3 regions of the Paenibacillus sp. FSL R10-2778 genome follow, and region 2 is predicted to be linked to each of the others. Evidence: riboswitches for the same ligand, from Rfam matches in the RefSeq annotation. Region 2 holds a riboswitch; each other region holds the start of a gene.
The links. Region 2 has a riboswitch for cyclic di-GMP ahead of NST40_RS02455 (choice-of-anchor A family protein). Riboswitches for the same ligand answer to the same signal wherever they lie in the genome.

Region 1: another riboswitch for cyclic di-GMP. It lies ahead of NST40_RS04780 (glycosyl hydrolase); the one in region 2 lies ahead of NST40_RS02455 (choice-of-anchor A family protein).
Region 3: another riboswitch for cyclic di-GMP. It lies ahead of NST40_RS01930 (anti-repressor SinI family protein); the one in region 2 lies ahead of NST40_RS02455 (choice-of-anchor A family protein).

What each region holds. Positions count from the first base shown of each region.
Region 1 is NZ_CP151956.1:1,100,439-1,110,938, forward strand. Features, by position in the region: gene NST40_RS04755 (glycosyltransferase family 4 protein) at 1-1,000, shown strand, start outside; gene NST40_RS04760 (glycosyltransferase family 4 protein) at 1,000-2,139, shown strand; gene NST40_RS04765 (glycosyltransferase) at 2,201-3,301, shown strand; gene NST40_RS04770 (UDP-glucose/GDP-mannose dehydrogenase family protein) at 3,306-4,646, shown strand; gene NST40_RS04775 (sugar phosphate nucleotidyltransferase) at 5,392-6,765, shown strand; cyclic di-GMP riboswitch class I at 6,902-6,981, shown strand; gene NST40_RS04780 (glycosyl hydrolase) at 6,994-8,544, shown strand; gene NST40_RS04785 (glycosyl hydrolase) at 8,696-10,216, shown strand; gene NST40_RS04790 (discoidin domain-containing protein) at 10,268-10,500, shown strand, end outside.
Region 2 is NZ_CP151956.1:550,019-560,518, forward strand. Features, by position in the region: gene NST40_RS02420 (MTH1187 family thiamine-binding protein) at 362-670, shown strand; tRNA gene NST40_RS02425 (tRNA-Thr) at 764-835, shown strand; gene NST40_RS02430 (hypothetical protein) at 977-1,192, opposite strand; gene NST40_RS02435 (hypothetical protein) at 1,418-1,747, opposite strand; gene NST40_RS02440 (DUF3221 domain-containing protein) at 2,250-2,594, opposite strand; gene NST40_RS02445 (ASCH domain-containing protein) at 2,946-3,359, shown strand; gene NST40_RS02450 (hypothetical protein) at 3,559-3,951, opposite strand; cyclic di-GMP riboswitch class I at 4,447-4,537, shown strand; gene NST40_RS02455 (choice-of-anchor A family protein) at 4,646-7,009, shown strand; gene NST40_RS02460 (alpha/beta hydrolase) at 7,156-8,091, shown strand; gene NST40_RS02465 (NusG domain II-containing protein) at 8,911-9,300, shown strand; gene NST40_RS02470 (Gx transporter family protein) at 9,284-9,841, shown strand; gene NST40_RS02475 (ATP-binding cassette domain-containing protein) at 9,871-10,500, shown strand, end outside.
Region 3 is NZ_CP151956.1:430,964-441,463, reverse strand. Features, by position in the region: gene NST40_RS01955 (aldo/keto reductase) at 1-648, shown strand, start outside; gene NST40_RS01950 (hypothetical protein) at 1,049-2,224, shown strand; gene NST40_RS01945 (signal peptidase I) at 2,226-2,816, shown strand; gene NST40_RS01940 (TasA family protein) at 2,907-3,515, shown strand; gene NST40_RS01935 (helix-turn-helix domain-containing protein) at 3,685-4,014, shown strand; gene NST40_RS01930 (anti-repressor SinI family protein) at 4,122-4,277, opposite strand; cyclic di-GMP riboswitch class I at 4,305-4,389, opposite strand; gene NST40_RS01925 (2-oxoglutarate dehydrogenase E1 component) at 4,860-7,727, shown strand; gene odhB (2-oxoglutarate dehydrogenase complex dihydrolipoyllysine-residue succinyltransferase) at 7,780-9,066, shown strand; gene NST40_RS01915 (hypothetical protein) at 9,469-10,431, opposite strand; gene NST40_RS01910 (RNA polymerase sigma factor) at 10,392-10,500, opposite strand, start outside.

The DNA.
Region 1 (10,500 bases), 550 kb from region 2:
AGATCCAAAAGATGGGATCTGGAAACGTAAGGATGCTTTCCAGCGTAAGGCGGCCGATCTGATGGGAGAGGGCAGTGGCCGTATAGATATTTTATACACTCACTTTGCTCCTTATGGTATTGGTCCAGCCCTGGAAGCAAAGAAACGTGGGATTCCTGTAGTGATGACTTTTCATGGCCCATGGAATGAAGAAATGAAAATCGAAGGCCAAGGCATTAAGCACCGGGTCAAAACAACCATCGCCAAATCCATTGAACATAGAGCCTATAAGCTTGCGGATAAGTTCATCGTGCTTAGTGAGACGTTCCGCGATATTCTCCATAAGCTGCACGGAGTGCCACTACACAAAATTATTGTGATTCCAGGCGCAGCTAATGTGGAACGTTTTATCCCCGCTACGAATCGATTGGCGATTCGCCGAACCTTGAATTTACCTGAGGGAGCAACAACCGTGCTGACTGTCCGGCGGTTGGTCAATCGGATGGGACTACTCCAGCTGCTTGAAGCCTGGAAGCAAGTTGCGGAGCGATTCCCGAATGCAATTCTGCTGATTGGTGGTAAAGGGCCGTTGCGGGGGGAACTGGAAGAAAAGATCGCCGACTATGGCTTAAGCAACAAGGTAAGGCTGCTAGGCTACATTCCTGATCATGAACTGGCCTCTTATTATCAGGCAGCGGACATGTTCGTGGTTCCCTCACAGGCATTGGAGGGCTTTGGTTTGATTACCGTTGAAGCCTTATCTTCAGGATTGCCAGTGATGGCTACACCGATTGGCGGCAATAAGGAAATTTTGCAAGGCTTCCGGCCGGAGCTGCTATTTAAGAGTTCAAGTAGCGATCACATGGCTGAAGGCATGATCCATATGCTTAGCAATCGAAAACTGCTTCCGAGCCGGGATGAATGTAGGGAGCATGTACTGGAGAGATATACCTGGGAGCATGTTACGGATCAAGTAGAATCCGTGTTCCTACAAGCTTTAGGAGAGGAGGTGACCACGTAATGCTTAGAGTGGCCTATATAGATCACACTGCTAAATGGAGTGGTGGAGAAGTTGCCCTGTTTAACATCCTTACCCATATTGGAGAACAGATCGATCCCCTGGTAATCCTGGCTGAGGATGGTGCCCTGGCTGAACGGCTACGAGAAAAAGGGATGGATGTCCGTATTATTCCGCTGGATGAGAGCATCAGAAGTCGTGGTAGAAATGCAGTCAACTTGGGAGCACCTGCTGCAGCCTTCAAGCTGTTGGCTTATGGCCGCAAGCTTGCGCCGCTTTTAAAAGCGGAGAAGGTAGATTGCGTGCACACCAATTCCCTGAAATCTGCATTATACGGAGCCATCGCTGCAAAAATAGCGGGCGTTCCATTGATCTGGCACATCCGGGATCATATTGGAGCTCCTTATTTAAAGCCAATCGTTGCCAAAGGTATTCGTTTGCTGTCGCGTCTGCTCCCCAATGGAGTCATCGCAAATTCACATTCTACGCTGAATGCTTTGGAGCTGCCGCGTTCCAAAAAAACGCTGGTCGTATACTCCGCTTTTGCTAAAGCGATTGGTAATGGAATCGGTATGCGGGACCAGAAGGATTTTAACGTACTGCTAGTTGGTCGATTGGCGCATTGGAAAGGTCAGCATATTGTGCTGGAAGCCGCAAAAAGCTTTAAGAATGAACCTCGTGTGAAATTCTGGCTGGCCGGAGACGCTCTGTTTGGAGAAGAGGCCTATAAGCAGGAATTGCTGCAAAAGATAAAAAACGACGAGCTTACTAATGTAAGCATGCTAGGGCATGTGGATGATATCCAAGGCCTTATGAATACTGCTGATTTACTGATTCACACTTCGGTAACTCCTGAGCCTTTTGGCCAAGTTATCGTTGAAGGAATGGCAGCGGGATTGCCGGTGATCGCCTCCAATGAAGGCGGGCCGGTAGAAATTGTAGTTCAAGGTGAGACAGGGCTACTGATAGAGCCTGGTGACGCGGCGATACTGGCAGACTCCATTAAATGGATGCTGGATCACCCAGAGGAAAGACGGCGGATGGCGGACAATGGGATGAAACGAGTGAAAGAGCATTTTGTTATCGAGAATACGGTCAAGGACATCGTTGACTACTATAAAGGTTTGTTGGCGGGCACCTGACAGATGAGATGACGCGGTAATTCTGAAGATGATGCTCCATAAAACTTTGAGGATGATTCACATGAAAATTGCGATAGCGCACGATTACTTAATCCAAATGGGCGGCGCGGAAAGAGTGGTGGAAGTCTTTCATCACATGTATCCCGAGGCTCCAATCTACACAACGGTTTTTAACGGAAGCCGCCTTACTGACAATCTCAAAGATGCGGATATCCGTGCCTCCTGGTTGCAAAAGATTCCCGGGGTAAAGACCAATTTTAAAGGGGTGCTGCCACTTTATCCAATGGCCATCCGTGATTTGGACTTTCGCGGTTTCGATATCGTCCTGAGTTCCAGCAGTGCTTTTATGAAAAGTATTCAAGTTCCTAAACATACGTTTCATCTTTGTTACTGCCATACGCCTATGCGCTTCGCATGGGATTATGACACCTACATGGAACGTCAGTCGAATTCCGGGCTGTTCAAAAAAATGCTTAAGGTATACATGCAGCAGCTCAAAACGTGGGACCAACGGACTTCCAAAAATGTGAATCAGTTCGTAGCCAATTCTTCAGTAGTGAAGACGAGAATTCAGAATTATTATCACCGGGATGCAGATGTCATATTTCCACCGATTAATACAGCCCGGTTTACAAGCTCTTCTACCATTGGTGACTACTATTTAATTGTCTCCCGGCTTGTTTCCTACAAGCGGATTGATCTGGCAGTAGAGGCTTTCAATCGTAACGGTCTTAAGCTTTATATCGTAGGGGATGGACCGGATCGCAAGCGTCTCGAAGGCATGGCTAAGGATAATGTATCGTTTCTGGGCCGGCTAGAAGATGAACAAGTAACTGGAATGATGGCACAGTGTAGAGCATTTATTTTTCCAGGAGAAGAGGACTTTGGAATTACACCGCTGGAAGCGAACGCTGCAGGAAGACCGGTAATTGCTTATCAAGCAGGTGGGGCACTAGATACTATTATTCCTTATGTAAATGGTGTGTTCTTTCAGCATCAAGAAGTGGAGGATCTACTTAAGGCTATTTATGAGGTAGAGTCCTACGCTTGGGATATCGATCAAATTATGGAGCACGCACGTAAATTCGATGAGCAGGCGTTTATGGTTAAGTTCAAGCAGTATGTTGAGCAGGCGTACGTCAATTTTCTAAAAGGAGGATGATTATATGAAGCTGACAGTAATCGGTACTGGGTATGTGGGTCTTGTATCTGGCGTGTGCTTTGCACTGGGCGGACATCATGTCATCTGTGTGGATAAGGACGAGGAAAAGATTAAAAAGCTGAAACAGATGGAATCGCCCATCTATGAGCCGGGAATCGAGGAACTGATTGAACTTAATCTTCGTGAGGAACGGTTATCTTTTTCTGCAGATCTTCAAGCGTCGGTGCGCCGTTCAGATATTATCATTCTTGCTGTAGGTACGCCATCATTGCCTAACGGTGAAGCAGACTTAACCTACATTGAGGGTGCAGCCGCTGAAATCGCCAAAGCGATGGAAGGGCACAAAATTATAATGACTAAATCTACAGTTCCAGTAGGAACAAATGAAAAAATCTCTCAAATGATCTCTAAGTATACCCAACATTCTTTTGATATCGTGTCTGCACCTGAGTTTTTACGTGAAGGGTCAGCGATTCGCGATACCCTCCATCCTGATAGAATTATCATTGGCCTTGATAATCCAGAGCTGGAACCAACGATGCGCGAGCTTCATAAGGGTTTCACAGAAAATGTATTTGTAACAGATATACGCAGTGCTGAAATGATCAAATATGCTTCGAATGCATTTTTGGCCACGAAGATTTCTTTTATTAATGAGATCGCCAATATTTGTGAAAAAGTGGGAGCTGATGTAACCGAGGTAGCACAAGGAATGGGTATGGACCAAAGAATCGGGTCATCCTTCCTGCAGGCTGGCATCGGTTATGGAGGCTCCTGTTTCCCGAAAGACACTAATGCACTCATTCAAATTGCGGGCAACGTCGATTACGAATTCAAATTATTGAAATCTGTAGTCGAAGTGAACAAGGGACAACGGTTTATGATCATCTCCAAGCTGCATGAATCACTTGGCAGCCTGCGCGGTTCGACAATTGGGATATGGGGGCTTGCTTTTAAGCCTAACACTGATGATGTCCGCGAAGCTCCAGCCAGAGAGATTGTTGAGGCACTGGTGGCTGAAGGGGCAACAGTCAAACTATATGATCCAATCGCAGCTACAAATTTCAGGCAGCAATACGATCATCCGCAGCTTCGCTGGTGCAATCTGCCAGAGGAGGCGGCTGAGGGCAGCGATGCCGTATGCCTCTTGACCGATTGGAGCCTACTGAAGGACATTGATCTGCATCAGCTGGCGAAAAGCATGCGCAATGGGGTGCTGATTGATGGACGCAACGTGTATTCCAAGGAGCAAATCGAGGGTACCGGCCTCGTTTATCATTCTGTCGGTCGCCCGCAGATGGGTGGATTGAGCGGTTATTCTGCTAGTGTAGCTGGAGCGGTTTAATCGAAGTTATATTGATTGAACTTGTGTTTTTTCTATTTAGGGATGAGCCGTGACTCCAGAGAATGTTTGGACTTCCAGCCGCTGTTGTCTGCAGATTTCCTGATTTTAACCGCTGATAGCGGTAGAAATCCGCAGACAAAGGCGGACGCTATCGCTCTTACAGTTCCAAAATTCCCCTCCGTCACTCCGTTCCCTTATCTTAAGTTTCTAAGCAATTTATAAAGTTAGGTACTCTGATTATATACCGCAGTAGCATTTGTAGTTGTCATTGTCTCTGTCTCTGTGGTGGCAACTAGTCTTGCTCTTGTAGTTGCAGTTGTTCTTGCAGTTGCAGTTGTTCTTGCAGTTGCAGCTGCCTCCCCCGGAGCAGAAGCAAATCTTTAGAAAAACGTGCTTGCTTCCGGCTGGTACAGCCCGGTACGCACGGATCAAGTATTAAGAAGAAGTTGGTTAGGTTAAGAACGGAAAGGGAATTTGGAACTGTAGAAACGGAGTGTTCGCCCGAAAGATTTCCGTAGGAAAGCTAGCTTCGAAAGCATATGCTATCCTCGGATTTCTACCGCGAGAAGCGGTTCAATAAGGAAATCTGAGGATAACAGCGATCGGAAGTCCAAAATCCCTTGGAGTGGTTTCTACCTAACAAATTTTTTTAGTGCATCCGCTCGAAATAAGGCTAAGTGGAAGCTGACGTTTTGATAACAATTCAAATATGCTCGATTTCCATAATTCAAGGAGGGTTCATTCTATGAAAATGGTACTTCTATCAGGCGGTTCAGGTAAACGGTTATGGCCGTTGTCCAACGACTCACGTTCAAAGCAATTTCTAAAGGTACTTGAAAGCCCTCAAGGTGAACCAGAATCCATGGTACAACGTGTCTGGAGACAGCTGGAGGAAGCAGGGATGGCAGAATCATCTTATCTGGCCACCGGCCGTGGCCAAGTAGAAATGATACAAAGCCAACTGGGAAGTCATGTGCCGATTATCGTTGAACCGGAGCGTCGGGATACTTTTCCGGCTATCGCCTTAACAGCTACCTATCTTTATTCAGTGGCAGGTGTTTCTCCAGCGGAGACGGTAGCAATATTGCCTGTTGACCCTTATGTAGAAGCATCTTTTTTCGATACCATAGCTATGCTTGAGGGGACCATGCTGGAAAGTGGAGCAAATCTGGCTCTTATGGGTGTTGTTCCTGAACATGCCTCAGAGAAATACGGATATATTATTCCTACCACCGAAGAGGCGGGGGAAAATGGTTTTATGAAGGTGAGTCACTTTCAAGAGAAACCTGACCGCATACAAGCAGAACAGCTCATCGAGCAAAATGCCTTGTGGAATTGCGGAGTGTTTGCCTTCCGCTTAGGGTACTTGTTAGATATTTTGCAGCGTAAAGGGTTGCCTTTAGGATATGAAGAATTGCAGAAGCAGTATAAGCTATTGTCTTCCATCAGTTTTGATTATGAAGTGGTGGAGAAAGAAGAACATATTGTGGTGCAGCCGTATGATGGATTCTGGAAGGATCTTGGAACGTGGAATACGCTGACAGAGGAAATGAGCAGCAAGCATGTAGGAAAAGGTTTTGTGACGGCGGATTCTGAGGGGACTTGCTTGATTAATGAGCTGGACATTCCGATTACGGTAATTGGTGCGAAGGATCTGATCATTGCGGCTAGCCCGGATGGGATTCTAGTTACCCATAAAGCTGAGAGCCCACGGATTAAAGAAGTGCTGAAGACCTTTGAACAAAGACCGATGTACGAGGAACGCCGTTGGGGTCATTACAAAGTTATTGATTATGTGAAATATGATGAAGGCAATGAAGTGCTGACCAAACGGATTTTTATATCCGAGGGGAATAATATCAGCTATCAATTACATCGCAAGCGTAGTGAAATTTGGACAATCGTCAGCGGCGAAGCAAGTATTGTGCTGAATGAGAAAAAACATAATGTGAAGGCTGGGGACGTGGTACGTATACCGGAAGGAACGAAGCACGCGATCCTTGCTTTGACGGATGTTGAGTTTATAGAGGTACAGACGGGGTCTGAATTAGTAGAAGAAGATAACATACGTATTACTTTAGACTGGAATGATATAGAACTACAACAATTCATTTCATAGGTCTAACCTATCTATTTAACCAATTCAAAATTTCTTGAAACAGGTAAATTGACTCAATTATCAAAAAAAGTCATAAAAACACTAAATATATCATTAATTGTCGTCGATACTTACGGTAAGAGAGATTATTTCTCTTAAATTGAAAAGGCAAACCTATCGAAAGGTAGGGACGCAAAGCTATAGGGCCTTCGAAAGAGTGGCAGCCTGGCTACCGAAAGGGAGATTATTTTGAAAGCTTACCGTACGTATCGATTGTTTGGTGCATTTCTGTCACTCGTCCTGTTTCTGACTGCACTTCCGCTTGCTGTTGGAATTTCGCCGTCTGTTGTCATAGCTGCTTCAAATTCTGGAACGCCAGTTACCCCAGGTGCCTCACCTGAAGCCGTAAAGCTGCTTAACTATTTTTACTCGATCTCAGGAAAAGGTATTATTGCCGGTCAACATGACTATTTAGAAAGTCCAGATGAAATTAACAATATGCTGAAGGGAACCAGCGGACAATATGCGGCTCTTCACGGTTATGAAATGGGTGCGATCAGTGGTCAGTCCGAAGCAACGATGGCTTGGCAACGTCAAAATGTGGTGAACAGCGCCATCAACTGGAATAAAGCGGGCGGGATCGTAGCTATGACTTTTCATGCTAACCTGCCGGGCACCTCTTATGACTGGGATAATGTGAAAAAAACACTTAGCCAGAGTGAGTTCGATAGTTACGTTACACCGGGTACCAAGCAATATAACAATCTGATCGCTGAGCTTGATAAGGTGGCCGTCTCTTTAAAAAGCTTGCGCGATGCCAACGTTCCGGTGCTTTGGAGACCCTATCATGAAATGAACGGGAACTGGTTCTGGTGGGGGAAGAAAAATAACTTTTCTAAACTATGGAATATTATGTATGACCGTTTTGTTAACGTTCATAAATTAAATAATTTGTTATGGGTATGGAGTCCGAATGCTCCCAATGTTTGGTCAGATCCTTATGCGCTAACTTATCCAGGTGCTGATAAAGTAGATATTCTGGCAGCAGATATATACGAAAATGATTACCAGCAAAAATACTATGACAGCTTATTGAGTCTAGCCGCAGGCAAACCGATTGCGATCGGGGAGAATGGTGAAATGCCTAATCTGGAGAAGCTTCAGCAATCGCAAAATAAATGGACGTATATGATGAGCTGGGGAAAAATGCTTTACGAGAATAACAGTGCAGACACAATCAAAACATTTATGAATAGCAACTATACCCTGACCAGAGATAAATTAAATACTGGTCTGGCACCGACACCTAGCGCCGCACCAGCGCCGGCACCTTCCGAAGAAGAGGGGGAGGCAGCAATTCCTCTCGCGAAGGGGCTTGCAGGAGAGTATTACAACAACATGCAGTTGTCGGGAGCAGCAGCTCTTAACAGAACTGATGCAATAATCGATTTCAATTGGCGGCAAGGCTCGCCGGATGCCGCCCTCGGGATTGATCGGTTCTCCATACGTTGGAGCGGTAAAATCAAGCCATTATATAATGAGCAATATACATTTTACACTACCTCAGATGATGGTATCCGTGTCTGGGTGAATGGGGAATCCGTGATTGATAGTTGGACTAAGCAAAGTGGTACTGAGCGTAAGGGCACTATAACGCTGAAGGCTGGCCAGCTATATGATATCAAGGTGGAGTATTACGAGAATGAAGGCGATGCGAGAGTCCGCTTGATGTGGGAAAGTGCTAGTCAAGCTAAAGAGACAGTTCCAGCAAGTGCACTTTTTCTTCCGGATGTCTCCTGATTGATGAAAATTAAAGGTCGATCCTTAGTGGCTCTGCGTTATTGCAGAGCTACTAAGCTATAGTCCTCATTAGGTCAGAAGACGATTGTCCGATAACAGGTATGTTTTTAACACCTGTGGAGGCAGTACAGCTACCGAAAGGAGGATTTATTTGCGTAAATATTATAAGAAAAACAGATTGTTGTTTACTATGTTACCGGTGTTTATTATTTTTTCCTTGCTGCCTTGGGGAGAGGTTAAAAGTCTTCCGAAGGCTATGAGTGTTTCTTCCTCTCTACCTCCGGCTATACCAAGCAATCCTTCGGCTTCTGAAGAAGCCAAGCAACTGCTGAGTAATTTGGTAAATCTACGTGGCAAAGGGATCTTGTCCGGCCAGCATGATTATCTAGAAAGTCCAGATGAACTGGTTCATAAGCTGAAGAATACTTCGGGACAAAATGCTGTTCTACATGGTTATGAATTAGGGGCGATTAATAATCAATCCGAAGAGACGATCGCAGAACAGCGGCAAGCTGTTATAGACAGTGCAATTGAATGGCATCAAGAGGGTGGCATTGTAGCCATGACCTTCCATCAGAGTTTACCGGGAACCTCTCCAGAGTGGTCCAATGTAAACAGAAGTCTCAGTCAAGAGAAATTTAATGCTTATGTTACACCTGGGACAGCTCAGTATAAGAAGCTAATCTCAGATCTAGACGAGGTTGCTGGATATTTGGGTCAGCTGCGTGATGCCGGAGTTCCGGTCTTATGGCGACCTTACCATGAAATGAATAGTGGTTGGTTTTGGTGGGGGAAAAAGGACAATTTTTCAGAGCTGTGGAGTATTGTCTATGATCGTTTTGTAAACACACACAAGCTAAATAATCTACTGTGGGTGTGGAATCCGAATGCGCCGAATGAATGGTCAGATCCATATGCTGCATATTATCCCGGTGGGGATAAACTCGATGTTCTGGCTGCGGATATCTACAATAACGATTATAAACAGTCCTACTATGAGGATCTGCTCGCATTGGCCGAGGGTAAACCTATCGGAATCGGGGAGAGTGGGCAACTGCCGAACCCGGATGTATTAACTGAGAAACAAAATAAATGGGTCTATATGATGACCTGGGGAAAATTACTGACAGAAAATAATACGCTACAGTCAATTAAAAGCTTTATGAAAGACTCGTTTATAGTATCAAGAGAGGACTATGTTCTCACAACAGGAGGTCCTTCGATAGCACCCGTAACTCCGATAACCCTAACGGGTTTAACTGGAGAATACTATAACAATACTGATTTAGAGGGAGAAGCGGTACTTATCCGCAATGACCGTAAGATTGATTTTAATTGGCATGGCGGGTCTCCTGCCTCAGAGATAAATGAAGATCACTTTTCTGTACGCTGGAAAGGGAAACTCAAACCCAAATTCAGTGAAAAATATACGATTTCGGCATCCTCTGATGATGGAGTCCGTGTCTGGATTGACGGAAAGCTGATCATCGACAATTGGAAAAATCAAAGTGCAACCCTTCATAAAGGAAGTATCCCGCTCACAGCCGGAACGCTTTATGATATCCAAATTGAATATTATGAGAATGAAGGAGATGCCAATCTTCGTTTGCTATGGGAGAGTTCCCGCCAGAAGCAGCAGGTAATTCCACAAGGGGCATTGTTCCTTCCTTAATCTAATGAAATGATAGGGTAAGACATTCCGGAAGAAAGAGAGGACCTATGGATGGGAATAACGAGGAGAATATCTAATAGAAAAAATAAGATATCTGCAAACAAACCATTACTGTTATTACTAAAATTCGCCGCATTAACCGTCTTGTTTCTGTTGTCTGTCTCTGTCTTCGGAACGAATAGGACAAACGATTATAAGGTAGGTGCCAATATACCGAGACTATCTGCAGGAACTGATGCTGCAGCAGAAATACCGGATGGTACTGTGATCTGGAATCTGGGACA
Region 2 (10,500 bases):
TAACCCAAGATGTTGTGTTTGTAAACAGTTTTTTAGAAAACCCGCGCGGGGAGCGGGTTCTTTAAAAGTACTCCACAAATGATCCACAGGCTGTCCATAAGTAATCCACAATTGATCCACAGGGAGATGCGAAATGATTCATAAATTGTCCGAAAAGATGCCACAAAGAGTCCATAAATATAGTGCAGATGACCCTAGAATTTGCTCATGAGAAAATACTCTTAGCCCAAAGTCATATTTTGAAGTAATCAGAAGAAATAGAAGAGATAAGGGAGGATAATATTGCTTAGTTTGTGACAGAGCGGTGGAATTGTTACAATGGAAGGAGACAGCTACTATAAAATTTCGAGGAGGTATTCTCATGCCTATTGCTGAAGTTACAGTTATTCCAATTGGAACAGGCAGTACCAGTCTTAGCAGCTATGTTGCGGATATGCAGCGGGTGCTGAAGACAGTAGAAGGGATTACTTATGAACTTACGTCTATGGGTACGATCATCGAAGGGCCTCTGCAACGCATTTTTGCCGCGGTAGAAGCTTTGCATGAGTCTCCTTTTGCCGCAGGTGCAGAACGTGTCTCTACCTCACTTAAAATAGACGACCGCCGCGATAAACCCTCTACTAGCCGTGGAAAGTTAGAGTCTGTGGAGCGTAAGCTACAGGTGGATTAGCAGTTTAGGAGGGCGGAAAACAGGGAGAAATAGGCTTGCGTTTCTGGCTGAAAGTTGTATAATATTTTTTGTTTGGCAGAAAAACAGCGTTAAGCTGGTGTAGCTCAGGGGTAGAGCAACGCACTCGTAATGCGTAGGCCGGGGGTTCAATTCCCTTCACCAGCATCCCAAAAAACCATACGTGGCGCGGATTCTTGAAATTTGGAGAGTCGCGCTTTTTTGTTTCTTCTACCATTAATATTACAAAGTGATTTTACAAGTGTTTGGGAATATGAAAAACCCCACCAGTTTAAGGTGGGGCTTTTGTTACCAAGTATTATAGTTCGATTGATACTTAACTTGCTTATTCACATAGCTCTCATTGGGGTAATCACTTCTGACAGACTGCAAGTAACCTGAAATTGCAAATGCTGCAATAAGCCCTCCTATAATTCCTGTGATGAAGCTGAATGTTGAAAATCCGAATGTGGCAACTACTCCAATGGAAGACAATGCTACAAGCAATAGACTGAATATTTTCATCTTTATACACACCTCCATTTTGTATATGTAGTAATTTGGAAATTAAGATTGATACGTTACCTTGTTTGATCGGTTTCGATAAAAATAATAAAAATTCAGCAAATCTTTAGACGGGCTTCATACTTAGTTAAGCTAAGAGGATTATAGTAATTACATAACCCCCTTATAATATAGATCTAGACCCTGCCGGAAGTTGGTGGGGTCACTTTTTTGCACAGAGTAATTTTATAAATATGGTTGCCCAATATAGAAGAGAAACAAGAAATATAAAATGTAGAGAATGGGTAGCTTTATTTTTAATTTCTTGCAGGAATTTTTGAATTTTTCTGAGGTCTTGGACAGATTCTTCATCACATATCCATAAATGAGGAATTGTCCAATAATAAAGAAAATGAGCTTAAGGGGAAAGTTGCCCATTTTTATCTCAGTGAAAATAATAGTGAATGTGACACTCACAAAGGTTAGTGATACAACTTTTAAAAACTGTTCATAACGATCTTGTGGTTCTTTGATAGGATCCTGCTGCCCCCATTTTCTCTCATCAATTTCTGTCATGGTAAACCTCCAATCTACTGAATGTTATTAGTATTTCACCAGATTGAGATGCTTTTTGAACAGGGAGAATTAATTGGGAAACCATTATGAGTATAGTTGTCTGTTGCATCTTGTTGAAAGCTTACTTGTTGTGGAGATAGTACATTGCCTGAAGTTATAAGCTCCTATAGTTGTTACATCGTAAGGTTTCAGTAATTCCAACAAAGAGTGAACTCCCAAATGCTTGGGATTATGCCCACTGGCTTCGGCTGGTGAGCTTTTTTTCGTTTACAGAATGTCCCGGAATTATTATATTCAGATTATGTAAATGTTTAGTCCGGGATAGATTATTCATAGTAAATATTCGGAAGGGTATTTCTGCTTCGGAAATTCCCGTAACAGAGATGTTGAGAGTATATAATATTCCATATTATATACTCTGATTTCTCTTTAAATCTACTATAAAGAAGCGCCGTCCCTTTTGGAGACGCCGCTTCTTTATAGTAGATTCTATTCTTTTTGCTCAATTCTTGATTTTGGTGATCTTTTTGGCGGTAACTTGTGCAGGGAATGAATCATCACTTACTTCAAAAAATACTTTAATCTCATCGCCTTTTTTATATTTAGAAGGTGCAACTTTATTTACCCAAATGGCTTGAGAGTACTCATTAGATTCGAGAATCTCCTTGTATTCCTTGTTCAAGTCTTCTTCTTTTAATTCAGAAATTACTAAAATTCTTTTATTTTCTACATCTATTGTGTGTACAATTCCTTTCAAAACTTCATTATTCTTACTACAGGCGGTGACGAATAACAAAAAAACAAAAATAAGAGTCCATTTAATAGTAGTACGTGGTTTTTGAATCATGGACCTTCCCCTCCAGTGGTTACGACATTAGTTTAAAATCGGTTGCACAGGCATAGCATTTAGTACATTACCAATATAAGAATAAACAGCAGCCTTTCCATTATGACGACCTTTATTGATTCTGGGGAGTTACAGGTGAATGTCTGTAGTATTGATATTTTCATAAGAACTTTTGTTTGTATATAATAAAAATAAATGTTCTTATTTTAGAGGCGATCAATGATGGAAATGAGTATCGACCAAACGGTTGGGATTATTTATCAGGTCAAGGTGAACAAGATTACACAACGCGAGATCGAGATCCGTGGCATCCGTGACAAACGTCCAACATAAACAAAGGGGATAAATATCATGCGGTGTATAACAATACGGCAGCCTTGGGCGACCTTAATTGCTCTTGGTGAAAAAGAGTTTGAAACTCGTTCATGGAGAACAGCCTACCGCGGCGAGTTAGGCATCCATGCCGGAATGAGGATTGACAAAAAGATTTGTGAACAGGAACCTTACAAATCAGTATTGGCGAAACATGGCTATACAGCGAATAATTTGCCGACAGGAGCTATTATTGCTACAGGTCAGCTCGCGGGATGTTATGTGGTTACTCCAGAGGTGGATTTAAGGGAATGGATCAATGGGAATGAATATGATTTTGGCGACTATAGTGAAGGACGGTTTGCCTGGAAGCTTGAAGGGGTTCATCCATTAAGCCATCCAATTCCAGCTAAAGGTCGGCTAAGCTTGTGGGAGCACTCTAATCACTTCTGAACGGCGAACAATATTTTTAATGTAATTTTTATGTGCCTATCAGCTATTTTTCAGGTTCGAGGTATATATTAGAGACACCAAACACCCCCCAGTGTTTTGTGGTATATCTCTCTCAGGTCTTGCCAACTCCCATGGTAAGGCCTATTTTTTTGTTCACTAATTGATTGGGGGGAGAGAGCGCAGCGGCTTCTATACAGCTTTACTTAATCTGGTACTGTTCTTCGTAACTCTTAAAAGATGAAATATCCAGCCCTAGGTATCTGCGCATATGGATGGCAGCTTGAGCCGCAACAATGTCATTCAACAGCAGCATTCGTTCATGATAGCCACGACATATATACTTGGCTTCAATTCCAGTATTAAGTCTGTTTTGCTCATACACCTTAATTCCCCGTCTTCTCATTTCTGCACGAACATCCCTTAGATCTGTTGTAGCTACTGCAGCAGCTGTTCCAAGCACCTCCAGATAAGGGGCGGGTGTTCGTAAGTGTGTAGATAAAATGGCGGAGTCCCGTTCGAAAGCTGATAAAATCATCGGAAGCAATAAATAAGATTTCACCAGCATGTTGTCCCTGCTTTCTGCTCTATGCATGAATCTCATCACCTCTAATAGGAACGTATATTCGTATTCTACCCCGATATTCCAAAAATAATCAATGGTATTTCTAAACAGCTTATCCAATGTGATTAAATTCACAACTAAATAACGAAGAATAAATTATATTAAAAATTGTAATAATAAAAATTAATGTATCGAACGCAAATAAAGGAGAATTATGATGGAAAAAGAGGGCAGCCTCCAGCGTGGATTGTTTTTTGGTTTAATTCTGAGTATTCCCTTATGGATATCCATATTGGGCTATATACAGTTACTTTAAAATTTAATGAAAAACCTTATGCGAAGCGCCTTCAGGCGCTTTTTTTGTGTGGTACTAATGCGGGGAATTATCGAAAGGAATTGATTGACAATTGTGGGTGTCGGGCGCTAAACTGTTATTAATTCAAAAGTATTAAAAGTCATAGACTGTTATTGGATAGAATGCTTCAGCTACCAGTTCTGGACTTGCAGTGTAATACATATATATAGTCATGATAATAGCAAACCGTCTGAAAGGGCGGGACGCAAAGTCCAGGAGTCTAAAGTGTCTTAAAGGCACAATGACCGTCCGACTGCCATGAGAAGGGAATTTCACTTCTTTTTGGCGGTCTTTTTTGTTGTTAGGTCCTTTAGAGTTTCTGGTAATTATTCTGATTAATATAAATCATAGTTTTAGGAGGTGTGCCATTTGAAAAGAAGAATAAAACCGTTACTCTCGCTTGTATTAGCTGGGATTTTGACGGTAGGTAGTGGGCTTTCCTCATTGGGAGCTGGAGTTGCTGGAGCAAGTAGTTCTTCTACATTGGGAATTGCAGCGGTCTACAACGTGTTTATTCTAGGGGATATAACAACAGTTTCGGATACGGAAGGAAGGTTTGCTGCTGGAGGTAACGTTAACTTAACCAACTATAGTGTTGGAGATAGGTTGACCGCTGCAGAGGTTTCCCTGACTGACACACTTGTTGTTGGAGGGAATCTTACTTTCAACGGAGGTACTGTTTATGGGAATATCGTGCACGGGGGAGATTTTTCAGGGAATGTAACGCTCCTCAAGGGTGGTACAAAAAGACAGGGGAGTACGATTGACTTTTCAGCAGTAGGTCAGTCTTTGAAGGACAAATCAGCAGAACTTGCAGCATTGCCGGCGAATGGAACAACAGTGTACCAATATGGCAGCCTTATCCTGACAGGTACAGATCCTGCGGTCAATGTTTTTAATGTTTCAGGAGATAACGTCTCTAATACCTACGGAATTACAATAAATGTTCCTTCAGGATCTACTGCAATTATTAATATTGATGGTTCTAACGTAAAAATGAAAAACTTCGGATTTCTACCTAATAACGTGTTGAACAGCAAGAAAATTTTGCTTAACTTTAGCCAAGCTGCGTATCTTGATATGGCAGGCATAGGTGTAATGGGAAGCATACTTGCCCCCTATGCTCATGTTGATTTTATTAATGGTCAGATTAACGGTACTTTAGTGGCGGCTTCACTCAAAGGTACTGGTGGTGGTGAATTTCACCACTATCCATACGATGGTGATGAACCTGGACCAACACCGACACCAACGCCGACAGTGACGCCAACACCGACACCAACGCCAACAGTGACACCAACGCCGACACCGACGCCAACGCCAACGCCGACAGTGACACCAACGCCAACACCAACGCCGACGCCGACAGTGACACCAACGCCGACACCAACACCGACAGTGACACCAACACCAACACCGACAGCGACACCAACGCCGACACCGACGCCAACACCATGTCCGACGCCAACACCAACGCCGACAGTGACGCCAACACCGACACCAACGCCGACAGTGACGCCAACACCGACACCAACGCCGACAGTGACGCCAACACCGACGCCAACACCAACGCCGACGCCAACGCCGACACCGACGCCAACGCCAACGCCGACAGTGACACCAACGCCAACGCCGACACCGACGCCAACGCCAACGCCAACGCCGACAGTGACACCAACGCCAACGCCGACAGTGACGCCGACGCCGACAGTGACACCAACACCAACGCCAACACCAACACCAACGCCGACGCCGACAGTGACACCAACGCCGACACCAACACCGACGCCAACACCGACGCCGACAGTGACACCGACGCCAACGCCGACAGTGACGCCAACACCGACACCAACGCCGACAGTGACGCCAACGCCGACACCAACGCCGACAGTGACACCAACACCAACGCCGACAGTGACACCAACACCAACGCCAACAGTGACACCAACGCCGACAGTGACGCCAACACCGACACCAACGCCAACACCAACGCCGACAGTGACACCAACGCCAACGCCGACGCCGACACCAACGCCAACGCCGACACCAACACCGACGCCGACAGTGACGCCGACACCAACACCAACGCCGACGCCAACACCGGCACCAACGCCGACAGTGACACCAACGCCGACGCCGACAGTGACACCAACGCCGACAGTGACGCCAACACCAACGCCAACAGTGACACCAACACCGACGCCAACGCCGACGGTAACACCTGAGGCAACGCCGACGCCAACACCGACACCGACGGTAACGCCTGAGGCAACACCAACACCGACGGTAACGCCTGAAGCAACACCAACACCAACACCAACACCAACACCAACACCAACACCAACACCAACGTCGACACCAGAGACTCCGGTGTTCCCGACACCAACGCCATCATCCGTAATTGGCACTATAGTTCTTGCAGAAGATCCTGTGCCGCTTGGGCCTGTAGCTTCGCCGACACCAGCGCCAGTACCAACACCGTCGAATAGCACAGAAGTACTTGTTGATGATGATGAGATCCCATTAGGTCCGGTACCGGCAGTGACACCAACGCCAACACCAACACCTGATGAAATCATCGTAGTGGACGATACGATCCCATTAGGAAAGCCACCTGTGAAGGAATTGCCAAAAACGGGTGAATCAAGTCCTGCACCTTACTATGTAGCAGGTTTAGGTTTTGCACTTATCGGATTATTAATGAGAACCAAGTTCTCCAAAAAGAATAAATAATAAAGGGTAGATCAACATAGAGTCGCTTTCGGGAGTGTTCCGATGGCGGCTCTATTTGTATGTCATGATTGCGATAGTTTGGTGCATTCTAAGTAGATGGTATACTCTTGTTGCAAAGGAAATGAAGAGGGGATGGCGAAGGCGAATTGATATGGTTCATTATTAGCGCTGTAATCATCATAGGGATTCTAATCTATGTGGGATTTTTCTTCTATGGTATTGCTATTAAACGAGCGCCAAAGGTATTTCTAAGTAATAATCCTAATCTGAAGGCTGATCCTCCGGTTGCCGGAGCTTCTTGGGGGGAGGGGAAGGATTGGGTCTCTCGCCAGAGCTTCGAGAATATTGAGATCGTATCTGCAGATGGACTTAAACTAAGAGGTTACTTACTCCGATCTAATCGTGCTGCGGGACGCACAGCCATTCTAGCCCACGGTTATTCAGGTAAAGCAAAGGATATGGGGGCGTACGCCAAAATCTACTACGAGAACTTAGGCTTTAACATCCTAATTCCCGATGCAAGAGGGCATGGAGATAGCGCAGGGGATTACATTGGTTTTGGTTGGCCGGAACGAAAAGATTATTTGCAATGGATTGAATACATGATTAAAAAGACTGGGCCTAGTGCTCAAATTGTGCTTCACGGTGTCTCTATGGGTGGTGCTACAGTGCTAATGACCTCAGGGGAAGATCTTCCGCCGCAGGTAAAAGCTATTGTTGCGGACTGCGCTTATACCTCAGTAAAAGCACAATTATCTTACCAACTACGACGCATGTATCGCTTGCCAAGTTTCCCTTTCGTTCAAAGTGCAAGTCTAATCACCCGCTTGAAGGCGGGGTATGGCTTTGGTGAAGCCTCTGCATTAAAACAAGTGCGGAAAGCGAAGGCTCCGATTCTTTTTATTCATGGGGATGCGGATAACTTTGTACCTTTTGCTATGATGAATGAATTGTATGAGGCATGCCAGAGTCCAAAAGAGAGGCTCATAGTGCCGCAAGCGGGGCATGGATTGTCTTATGATACGGATAAGGCGGGGTATACAGATGTAGTAACAGCTTTTATAAGTCGATATGTAAAATAAGTCCTGAACGTAGACAGCGCCCGATATCCGCTAGGTAGCGGTTATCGGGCGCCTATATTTTTCCACACATGACGTAGTCCTTGAATAAGGATCGTACCGTCATGCTTTCTCGTTATATTCATCCCCCGCCGTTCGTGAGTAACGGGTGTCTTGATTCCTTGTTATTTCCAGCAGCCGTGTGGCGAGAATAATCCTTCCAATACGACAAAAGCCCTACCTCTCTTTTGCCCTTGCGGCTCCATTGACCGCGCCAGTGTGAATCGGAATGCTATATTTCGAATTTAATCTCATAAAAAGGAAGAGTACTGCAAGAAAACATAAAGCCTCTTTGTCCAAAATGCCGATGTGTATAATAGTCGGCCTGACATCTTCTTGGTGGGGATATTCAATATATCGAAAAACAAATACCATATAAATATAACACACTATTGTTTAAAAGGCAAATATAATAATGAATTCCAAGATAAGGTTTATTTGATTCTAGAGAGGAACAAACCTCGATAAGGGGCGCTTAGATTTTGAAAGTAACTTAAATTGGGTTAATTGTGAATTATTCCGGAAAAGCTAGTAAACCAGAGGAGATGGGCGATCTCGGTGCAAATGGGCTAAAATGTAAGTTGGATTTTTTTGCAAACGCTACAAACTTCAACTGAAAATGCCAGAGACGAATGGGTTGTGTCTGCTGGGGTTATTTTGCGTGCCTATTTTGTGAACAGCTCTCTAAAACTGACAATAAACTCCAACATTGATTGAAGGATTGAGGGTAGACCGTTATAATTAATAAGTCTGGATTTTAATTAAAAAATAAGGGAGATTTTTATGAAACGCGCAGATGTGTGGCTGATTTCCATCGTATTGATTGCTGCGCTCGCTTTTCTCGTACCGAGATGGTTTTCGGACAATGATGACAAAGGTGGGGCCGGTAAAAATCTCATAGCCAATGTAACGGTGGACGGTGAGTTATTTAAAACGGTAAAGCTTACAAAAGAAGAACAAACCATTGAGGTCCGCACGGAACGCGGCTATAACATTTTGAAGGTGCATGATTACGGGATTGAAATGTACGATGCCGATTGCGCTGATAAAGTTTGCCTAGGTTTTGGTTTTATTACCCTGCCCAAACAGACGATTGTCTGTCTACCGCATAGAGTATTAGTCGAAATCACCAGTGCGTCGGGGGAGGATGATATAGATGCCTATGTCCAGTAGTGAATCTGCAACAGCTTTAAAAAGAACAGTGATTATTGCGATTTTCGCCGCAGTAGCAGTAGTGTTAAGTTTAATAGAGGCACAGATTCCGTTATCCGGGATGGGACTGGTGCCGGGTGCTAAGCTCGGACTGGCCAACATTATGATTTTGACTTGTATTTACTTTTTACGTGGACGGGATGCTTTGCTGCTTGTCATCCTCAAAACACTGCTTACTGCATTTCTGCTAGGTACCTTCTCAAGCTTGCTGTTTAGTTTATTTGGTTCACTTTTTAGCTTTGTTGTTATGTTTGTGCTGATGCTGATTAGTGGCAAAGGTAAGAGTATAAGCTTGATCGGAATTAGTATAGCCGGTGGGATTGCGCATAATATCGGTCAGCTGCTGGCAGCTTCTATGGTATTTGCATCACTTAGTATTTTTTATTATCTTCCCATGCTGCTGATCACTGGGGTAGTAACAGGAATTGCCGTGGGCTATGCAGTCCGTTATTTGGTGGCGTCATTGTCAAAAATATCGCTGTTTGAAGAATTTTTGGACTGATTAGTCACATCAGCGGAAGGATGACTAACATGAATGAATCATACGAAGGTCAAGACTTAGAGGGAGAGGGACAAGCAGTCATCTCTCTGGATGGGGTATCGTTTGGCTATGATCCCGAGCATCCGATTCTTCACAATATAACGTTATCTATCTCTCAAGGACAATGGGTCAGCTTGGTTGGTCCTAATGGCTGCGGGAAGTCTACGTTGGTCAAGCTGCTCAATGCTCTGCTGCCTAAGGGGGCTGGTGAGATTGTGGTTAGTGGCATGCTGCTTAGTGAGGAAACGATCGGAAGCATTCGGCAATGTATCGGAATGGTGTTCCAAAATCCGGATAATCAGTTTATTGGAGCCACTGTAGAGGAAGATATCCTATTCGGCCTGGAAGGGCTTTGTTTGCCGTACGAAGAGATGGCTGAACGTTTGCACTCCTATACGACGAGACTAGGAATAAATCATCTGTTGTCCAAGCATCCGGGTGAGCTGTCGGGAGGTCAAAAGCAGCGTGTTGCTATCGCTTCCATTCTTGCTATGGAACCAGGCATCGTCATTTTTGACGAGGCCTCTTCTATGTTGGATGAAGGAAGCAGAAATGACCTTCTCGGTATTCTGCAGGATATGCGGGCAGAAGGGAAGTACACGATCCTCATGATTACGCAT
Region 3 (10,500 bases), 120 kb from region 2:
CATATTCTGAACAGTGTAGATGGAATATTGTCACGACTTGGGACCGAATACATTGATATTCTTCTACTGCATAGACCTGATCCCTTAATGGATCCCGAGGAAGTAGCCTCCGCATTACATCAACTGAAGGCCGCTGGTAAGGTTCGTCATTTCGGGGTTTCCAATATGAGCGCCGCTCAGATCAAGCTGCTGCAGACTTATTGCGATGAACCTTTTATCGTAAACCAGCTGCATATGAGCTTGGCTAAGATCAGCTGGGTGGATGCTGGAATCAGTGTAAATCGTGAACCCTGGAAGGATATTATCTTCCCTGAGGGAACCCTTGAACATTGTCGAATGGAGAACATTCAGCTTCAAGCTTGGGGGCCACTCGCCCAAGGTCTATTTAGCGGGCGTTCATTAGAGGATCAACCGGAGAATATCGTCCAAACAGCAGCTATGGTCCAACAGCTCGCAGATGAAAAAGGAACAACACCCGAAGCCATTGTACTGGCTTGGCTAATGACACATCCAGCTGCCATTCAGCCTGTTATTGGAACTGTGAATCCGAAGCGTATTACTGCCTGTGCCGATGCGGACAAGCTGGAGCTTAGCCGTAAGGAATGGTATGACCTGTATGTTAGTTCACGCGGTTCAAAACTTCCGTAACATATACATTTATATTCTCAATTTCATTACTCCGCTTATGCCCGGCTCGCGTTACTACTGCGAGCCGGGTATTTTTTTGCGAATCACTCTAACTTACCGTTCTTTATTGAGAATATATTTAGTAATCGAGCGATATATGGAGTTATTTAGAGATAAATTATCATTTTCGTTCTTTATAGAGTACAAATGCGCGTTATTGGCAGTTTTCTTTTTGATTTATTCCATGTATGATTCATTACAGAAGTTGTTCTTAATAAAGAACGATAATAACGAACCAAAGAAACAGACATTGAGGGGAGGTATTCCTCTGAGACCCAGATCAGCAAGGAGAAGACCCAGATCAGCAAGGAGAAGACCTAGAAGAAACAGGAAAATCGGATTACGTATACTGCAATCAGGAATGGCTGTCTCCGTCTTATTTCTATATACCTCGCAGCAAGTTGGTGGTACCTATGGAGGCTTTGGAGCCGCTACGCAAACCACTAGCACGATTAGCTTTTGCGAAGTATTTCCGAATTCGATCAAGGCACTGCTTACAGAGTTCAAAGAGCATGTTAATCGAGCGCTCACTTTAAAAGAATCACTACAGCCCTTTTCCTCATCAGCTAACTACTCGGACGTTTCGGGAATAGAAGGGATGTCGCTGGAAGAGCTTGATGTCGCTGCAGAAGAGATTTCTTCGCAAATAGCGGCGCTTCAATCCCAAATAGATAGCGTTAACGAGCAACTGGCGGCTAACAGCCAAATTTGGAATCAAATCCACAATGAGCTAAGTGCAGCAGCAGCCTTACTCTTCCAGATAGGAGGATATATGACTTCTCTAGATTCCAACTGTCTAGAAATCAAGGACGAGCAATTTTTCAGAGATTTACAAAGCAGCCTGAATCAAAGCGGTGTGATCTCGGAATCCTTGAATGCTTCCTTAAATGGAGTTATTAGTTACCTAACCTCCATACACGATGTCGGTCTTCCATTCGCTTCGGTAGTTACCAGTGATGTTTATGGACAACTTGAATTACGCGAAGGAGAGTTCCCACAGCCACTGCCATTCCTGATTACCTTCACTCAACCAGACGGCGTGATCTCTAGCGACCTCACCTCATCTTATGAAGCTCTAAATACCGAATTGACTAACCATAAAGAATCGGCAACCTCAGGTATCACTACCCTTCAAGATAAACTCCAATTGATCAGTCAGACTCGCGAGCAAAAACTAGAAGAGCTTGAAAAAGCTCGGCTAGAAGAAGAGCAAGCAAAGAAAGAAGAAGAAGCGAAAAAAGAAGAAGAACGTTTGGCTGAGGAGAAAAAGCAACAAGAAGCCGAGGATAAAGCGAAAGCTGAGGCAACCCCTCCAACATCAGGCGAAACTGCTCCGGAAGCCCCAAATAAAGAACAACCTGAAGCCCCAGCCACTGACCCGGTAAAGCCGGAAATTGACGAAGAGCTCACAATTCCAAAAGATGTCCCTCAGCAAGAGGCTCCACAAGAGACGCCAAAGGCGGAAGACAGTACGACTACCCCGCCGGTAGCAACCCAAGCTCCTTCGGACCCTCAACCTGAGAAAGGTGGAGAATAAGATGCGAATTAAAAAAATTATCAATAATACCCTATCGAGCTTAATGCTTGTGATCTTTATTCTGCTGGTGGCAGCCGTAGTGTTATCCAAGGCCTCCGGCGGTGAACCTGCTTTCTTCGGATATGAGATCAAAACCGTACTCTCAGGATCGATGGAACCAGGAATTCAGACAGGCTCAATTGTCGCATTAAAACCCGGAGGGGATATGAATCGTTTCAAACCAGGCGATGTCATCACCTTTAGGAATGAAGATAATCTGCTCATTACTCACCGGATTGTAGAAGCGACCGTCAATAACGCTACTGGTGAAGCTGTTTATCGCACTAAAGGCGATAACAACGACGCGCCCGACATGAACCCTACCAGTTCTGTGAATGTTGTAGCTCAGTATACCGGGGTCACTGTACCCTATGTCGGTTACGCTATGAATTTCGCGGTTTCCAAAGCTGGAAGTGTAGTCCTCATGATCGTGCCTGGCTTGATGCTTCTGCTCTATGCTCTGTATACCTCTTGGAAGGCTGTAGCTGCATTAGAAAAGAAAAATGCTGCCCTACTGCCAGCGTCACCGCCCCCAACAGAAACACAGCCCTAAGTTGATTGTCCACTTCCGCTTACGAACCGGAAGATACAATATATAAATTTTATAAAAAATTCAAACACAAATTTGAGGAGGAATTTTATTATGGGTATCAAGAAAACATTGGGTCTTGGCGTAGCATCTGCAGCACTGGGTTTATCATTAATCGGCGGAGGAACCTTCGCATACTTTAGCGACACTGCGCAAAGCACAGCTACATTCGCAGCGGGCACGCTCGATCTGAACTCCGACCCTTCTGTCATCGTTAATATTCCTAACCTGAAACCAGGTGATACGGTAACTAAATCCTTCAAATTGAAAAACGATGGTTCGCTCGATATCGGATCTATTATTCTGAATACATCGACTCAAATCACGGATGCTAAAGGAGATAACTACCTGGATTTAGCCGAGTTCATTAAAGTTAAATTCCTTAGAAATAATGATAAAGGAGTACCTATCGTCTCTCCTGAAAATGTAGTTTATGAGACTACACTTGCTGCTTTAAAAAGTCAGCATCCGGATCTCGTAAAAAATACAGGTTGGGATCAACTCTTTACCGAAGCATCCGGTATTAAAGCCGGTACCAACGACAGCTTCTCCGTCCAATTCGAATTTGTGGAAAATAACCAAGATCAAAATATTTTCCAAGGCGATAGCTTAACACTGACTTGGGATTTCGTAGCTAAACAAGGTGCGAAAAAAGACTACTAAGATCAATAAAGTAATTTAATAAAATACTCGAAGAGCAGCAGATCCTGAATCCGGCCACGGATAAGCAGATTGCTGCTCTTCTCTTTACAATAAACTTTGTCCGATTTATTGATATTTGCTATACTAATAACAAAAATTACGGAGGGGCGTCAGCATAGTGCCACAGAATATGGGCCAACGTATCCAGCAGCTCCGCCTAGACAAGGGTTTCTCCCTATCTGAGCTTGCGGACAGAGCAGATGTGGCTAAGTCGTATCTTAGCAACGTGGAGAGAAACATCCAATCCAATCCATCCATCCAGTTTATCGAAAAAATCGCTGACGCGCTTCAGGTATCCATTCATGCCCTACTCTATGGAGAACCCAATGATGCAGAGGAATCACATTTAGATTCGGAATGGTTCCGATTGGTGCAGGAAGCTATGGACTCAGGCATTAGCAAACGCGAATTCAAAGAATTTCTGGACTATCAGAAATGGAAGCTCGATCAAAAGGATTAATACTTCCTACTAATCTGGTACGATCCTCTCTTCTACTAAATCATACCGAAAAAGGACACAGCGAAGAACCGCTGTGCCCTTTTTCGATATGTAACCCCTCTAATGTATTACTGCACGATCTGCACAGTTTTCTCATGAAAGAACTGGCGGATTTCATCTGCCTTAATGCCAGCCTTCTTAGCTGCTAATAATAAATGTACCCACTCTTGATCCAGATCAATAAACTGCTGTTCTCTGTTGCTACCCTGGTTGGACTTTTCCAAAAAATCTCCCCCTAAGATTTTACGTCCCCAGGCAATCCGGCTGTCATAGTATCTCTACCTTAGACCCGCGACTTTGTGCCCCTGCCTTTCGGCAAGTTTACCTTTTACTGGACCCTTTTCACGAAAGGATCTACTTAAAAAACTATAAAATTACTATCTGCAATAACATTATACAAAAAGAAAGCGGAAAAGTGTGTCGATTCCTGGTTACTTTCTATTTTAAAAACGAAAAATAAAAGATTTTTTTTCAAAGATCTTGTCCGATTATCACGATACTCGTCCGTTACATAAAATAAATTGTACTAGCAAAATAAATATTTACTGACCTAATAGTTAAAAATAAGGATAATAGAATCATTTTAATAGGCCTTTAGAATGGGTAATGAGAAGAAACACCCTTCTTTTCATTAGAACAAGCTAACCCATACCATTTTGCGAACGTATTGGACGAAAGAATGAATTGATTACAGTGGCCGAAAGTAGCACAATAAGATGAGAAATGAAACCGCAATCATCACAGCTCCAGTAAGCGTTGACACAAAATGTCACGTATGGAGTTCATCCGTTAAGGAGGATGTATTCATGGCAGCCAAAGAGCCCTATAACGAATCCATTTGGAGTAAGTATTACGGACCCAATTTAGGCTACATTCAAGAAAGATATGAACAGTTTGTGAAAGATCCCTCCACCGTAGAAAATAATTATCGCGAGCTTTTTACAAATTCGGGACCTCCTCCCCTAACTCCGGATAGCGAACCGGCTCCTCAGCCGCGCATCTCGGGAGACACCGAATGGCTTAGAAAAGCAGTAAGAGCTTCCAAGCTAATCGCCAATATTCGTATATATGGCCATATGGCCGCTGAAATTGATCCGCTGGTACGCGATCAGAATCCCATGGCAAAATATCTTGAGCTTGAAACCTATGGGCTGACCCGCGAAGACCTGATCGCACTGCCTGCCACGCTTATATGGGAAAATGCGCCGAATGATGTGCATACCGGATGGGATGCCGTGCAACGTATGCGTCAGGCATACACCAAGACTATCGCCTATGAATTCGGGCATGTGCATGAAGAAAAAGAACTGCAATGGCTAAATAGGCAGGCAGAATCCACCAGCTCACCAGCACCCCTAAATAATACAGAACGCAAAGAGCTCCTGAACCGCCTGATTCAGGTAGAGCAATTTGAAACCTTCCTCCACAAGACTTTTGTAGGTCAGAAGCGTTTCAGTCTTGAAGGCAATGATGCTCTTGTGCCGATGTTAGATGAAATCGTACGTGCTGCTGCACATGACGGTGCGGAGCATATTTTGATGGGCATGGCGCATCGCGGCCGCCTCAACGTTCTTGCACATATTTTGGGCAAACCTTATGATATCATATTTTCAGAGTTTCATCATTCTCCGAACAAGGAGCTTTTCCCTTCCGAAGGCTCCACAGGCATTAACTATGGTTGGACAGGTGATGTGAAATACCATCTCGGTGCAGACCGTGCTGTCCGTGAAGGAGAAACCGTACGCACAAGAATAACACTAGCGAATAACCCAAGTCACTTGGAATTCGTCAATCCTGTTGTGGAAGGTTTCACTCGTGCCGCACAAGAAGATCGGAGCACTGCAGGACTGCCGAAGATTGATACCAGTAAAGCTATGGCGGTGCTGATGCATGGCGATGCTGCTTTTCCAGGTGAAGGCATTGTTGCAGAAACGCTTAATATCGGCAAACTTCAAGGTTATCAAAATGGTGGGACGATCCATATCATTGTTAATAACCGAATTGGTTTTACGACTGAAAGTGAAGATTCCCGTTCTACGCATTATGCGAGTGACATCGCCAAAGGGTATGAAATCCCAATAGTCCATGTCAACGCTGATGACCCAGAAGCCTGCGTAGCAGCTGTACGTTTAGCTAGCGCATACCGCCATCAATTCAAAAAAGATTTCGTAATTGATCTCATCGGCTACCGCCGTCATGGTCACAACGAAATGGATGATCCTGAAACCACACAACCTATTGTCTACGGTAAGGTTCGCAATCATCCAACCGTCTACAAGGTCTATGCAGAGAGACTGAAAAACGAAAAGGTTCTTACCGCCGAAGACGTACAAAGGATGAATGCTGAAGCAGAAAGCGTATTGCAGCGTGCGTACGATACTATGAAGGAAGGCAATCATAAGAAAAAAGAACCCAAAGCCTTCATTCCTCTACAAACGGACCGCGCAGCGGCAAACACTACAGCGGTATCCATCTCCAGCCTGCAGGAGATCAATCGTGAACTGTTGACGGTTCCTGCTGGATTCCAGGTTTATCCGAAGCTGGAGCGCATTTTACAACGTCGTAAAGATGCACTGAATGAGGGTGAAAAGGTCGACTGGGCACTGGCTGAAACATTAGCCTTCGCTACCATTCTGAAAAATGGAACGCCCATCCGACTGAGCGGTCAAGATGCCCAGCGCGGAACCTTCGCACATCGCCATCTGGTGCTGCACGACAGTAAAACAGGAGATTTATTCTCTCCTCTGCATCAGCTAAGCGATTCCCGTGCCTCCTTTGGCGTATACAACAGTCCATTGTCAGAGGCATCAGTATTAGGCTTTGAATATGGTTATAATGTGTTTGCACCGGAAACCTTCGTAATCTGGGAAGCACAGTATGGTGATTTCGCCAATGCGGGTCAGGTTATTTTTGACCAGTTCATTGCCGCTGGACGCGCCAAATGGACACAGCGCAGCAATCTCGTCATCATGCTGCCGCATGGCTACGAAGGACAGGGACCTGAGCACTCCAGCGGTAGGCTGGAACGGTTCTTGCAGCTATCCGCTGAGGAGAACTGGACGGTCGCTAACCTGACTACCGCTTCGCAATATTTCCATCTGCTGCGGCGCCAAGCAGCGTTATGCGGGCAGGAAGATGCTAGACCGCTAGTCATTATGACGCCGAAAAGTCTCATTCGGAATACGCGCAGCACTTCTGCCGGAACCGAGCTGGCTTCAGGACAATTCAAGCCTGTATTAGCTGAATCTTTGCTTGGCCAGAAACCAAGTGAAGTTAAACGGCTCGTAGTCTGCAGCGGTAAAGTCGCTATCGACATCCAAACAGAACTGGAAGCAGCACCGGATAAGGATTGGTCATGGCTGCATGTTCTTCGCCTAGAGCAGCTTTATCCGTTCCCGGAACAAGAGTTAAGCGAACATTTAAACTCCTTCAGCTCCCTTCAGGAAATTGTCTGGGTGCAAGAAGAGCCGAAAAATATGGGCGGCTGGAGCTATAGTGAGCCTCGGTTACGCGCCATCGCACCGAAAAATGCCGGCGTAAGATATATCGGCCGTCCGGAACGTTCCAGCCCGGCCAGTGGTTATGCAGATGTGCATAGCTTCGAACAACGTAGAATTGTAACAGAAGCCCTAAAATCAAATTCGAACGTACAAGCGGCTGTACCGTCCTCTTAAGAGGACGGTATCACAATAGCGTAAACCATTATGTTTGGGGAGGAAACGGCCTGTGTCAGAAATCTTAGTACCCGATCTGGGAGAATCCATATCCGAAGGAACCATCTACAAATGGCTGGTTAAAGAAGGCGACACGGTAGGTCAAGGCGATGTGCTTGCTGAGCTGGAAACGGATAAAGTCAATCTGGAAATTAGTGCAGAGGTGGAGGGTGTCATCTCCACCATCCTGCGTCAAGCGGGCGAGAACGTAGCCGTTGGCGAAGCCATCGGTATCATTGGAGCCGCAAGCGGCAGTACGCCACGGGCCGCTGAAAGCGAAGCCGAAGCGCCTAAAGCGGCTCCGGCAGGCGGCAACGCAGTTGCAGCCGCCGCGCCTGTAGCTGCGCCCGAAGTGCCTGCAGCAGGTGGCGACAGCCATGCTGCCTTGGCATCGCCGGGCGCACGCAAGCTGGCACGGGAGCGCGGCATCGACCTCGGCGAGGTTAGCGCCCGTGATCCTATCGGCCGGATTGGTCAGGCCGATGTGTCCGGTCATGGTGCAGCAGCGCCGCAGGCCGCTGCACCGGTAGCTCCGGCGCCGCAAGGCAAGCCGGAACCAGCGAAGCCGGCAGCGGGCAAAGCCACGCCGGACGAGGGCAAAAACGTGGAGCGCAAGCGCATGTCACGCAGACGGCTCACGATTGCCAGCCGCTTGGTCGAAGCGCAGCAGACCGCGGCCATGCTTACCACCTTCAACGAGGTGGACATGACAGCGATCCTCGACATCCGCAAGCGCCGCAAGGATGCATTTAAAGAAAAACATGAAGTTGGACTAGGCTTCATGTCCTTCTTCACCAAAGCCGTGATCGGTGCGCTTAAAACCTATCCACTGCTGAACGCCGAAATCGACGGTGAAGATCTGGTCGTTAAGAAATTCTACGACATCGGTATTGCTGTTGCAGCGAAAGAAGGACTTGTAGTTCCCGTAGTCCGTGATGCGGATCGGCTCAGCTTCCCGGAAATCGAGCGCCAGATTGGCGAGCTCGCTTCCAAAGCACGTGCCAATACGCTCAGCCTCTCCGAGCTGCAAGGCGGAACATTCACCATCACCAACGGTGGCGTATTCGGCTCCTTGTTATCGACACCGATTCTGAATACACCACAGGTGGGTATTCTAGGGATGCATAAGATCCAACTGCGTCCGATCGCGCTGGACGAAGAAAGAACCGTAAACCGTCCAATGATGTACATCGCCCTTTCCTATGATCACCGGATCGTTGACGGCTCTGAAGCGGTAAGCTTCCTGGTCAAAGTGAAGGAATTGCTGGAAGATCCGGAAGCACTACTGCTAGAAGGCTAACGCTCTTCGAATTTTCGAAGATATAAGAATATTAAGAAGGTATCCCTACAGCTCTCGCTTTGGGGATACCTTTTTTTATATCTGGATCCAATTTCAGCCTTCCCTGCATACGATTTAACTGTATTTTATACACTTATTTATTTCTGATCCGCTCATAGCCTCTTCTCTAATTGCATTCTCTACAACTAAAATCCGTAAAAACGTCTATTTCCACTAATTTAACCAGTAATAGCTGCATCAAATACAACTAAAGGGCCTATATACAGCTATTGGTGAACTTTAATTGCACATAATACAACTAACTTAGCGCATGCACATGCACCTACTAACATCAAACATCAAACATCAAACTACACACTACTAACTTCAAACTTCTAACTTCAAACTTCAAACTTCAAAACTCTACTTCAATAGCTCCTCAGCCAGCTGTAAAAATTGCTCCTGGGTCAAAATCTTATCTCCATAGCTGGTGAGTGTATAATACGCATCCTGCTTCTCGTTATACCAGTTCAGATAATCATAGCAGACTTCTTCCCTTACCACCTTGTTATAGATAACTTCTGTCCCTGCAACTGTGAGCTTATTAGCTTGATTCTCAGGCGTTTGTTCCACGAAAACCTTGCCGCCATGCATGAGCGTTGCTGAGATCCCTATAAAAGCATTGTTCTTCGAATATGTTACACTTAGCCCCCCTGGCTCGGACCACGGTATAGCCTTCATAAACAAATTGCGGGTCCCCTTGTCCTTATTTGCCTGAGCGGTAAGATCATTTAATGTTTCCTTATACAGAGAACCTGGCTTAGCTGTATCCGTAGTCGGAGAATTAGGATGGATTACACCATATTTAAAAGCGTACCCCGCTGCCGTTTCGGGAAGCATTGGCGCCCCTGTTCTTTTGATTTCTTTTAAAAAATCAGAATACGCATCTATCCGCTGCTCTTTATACTTAAACTGCAATTCTGTCGCCAAGCCTGCTGCACCTGCTTTATTTTTCACAAGATAAGCGATCAATTCACCCGGTTTAGCGAACTCTTCTGCTTGCTGCGCATATTTATCATAAGAAGCCCTTTCTGCAGATTCAGTCGGCGCAACATGTTGGACCTTCACTACTCCTTCACTATTGCGGATTTGGATATATTCAGACGCAGCATACGCAGTCACAGAAATCAGCAGAAACAGCGTTAACATACTGGCCACTGCCGTTGTTTTATTCATCACCCTCAGCGAGAACGATCGCTTTCGACCTGTTATGCCAGTAATACGCCCCATGACCTTATCTTCTACATCTACCTCATCCAAAAGTTCATTGCCCGCCGAGGCATAAATTATATCTTGGTATTCATTGCTGATTTTGTTTCTTTCCATGTGATCTCCTCCTCTGACTTCATAGCTTCCTGAACCTTTAGCTTGATCCGATTCATTCTTTTAGTTAGC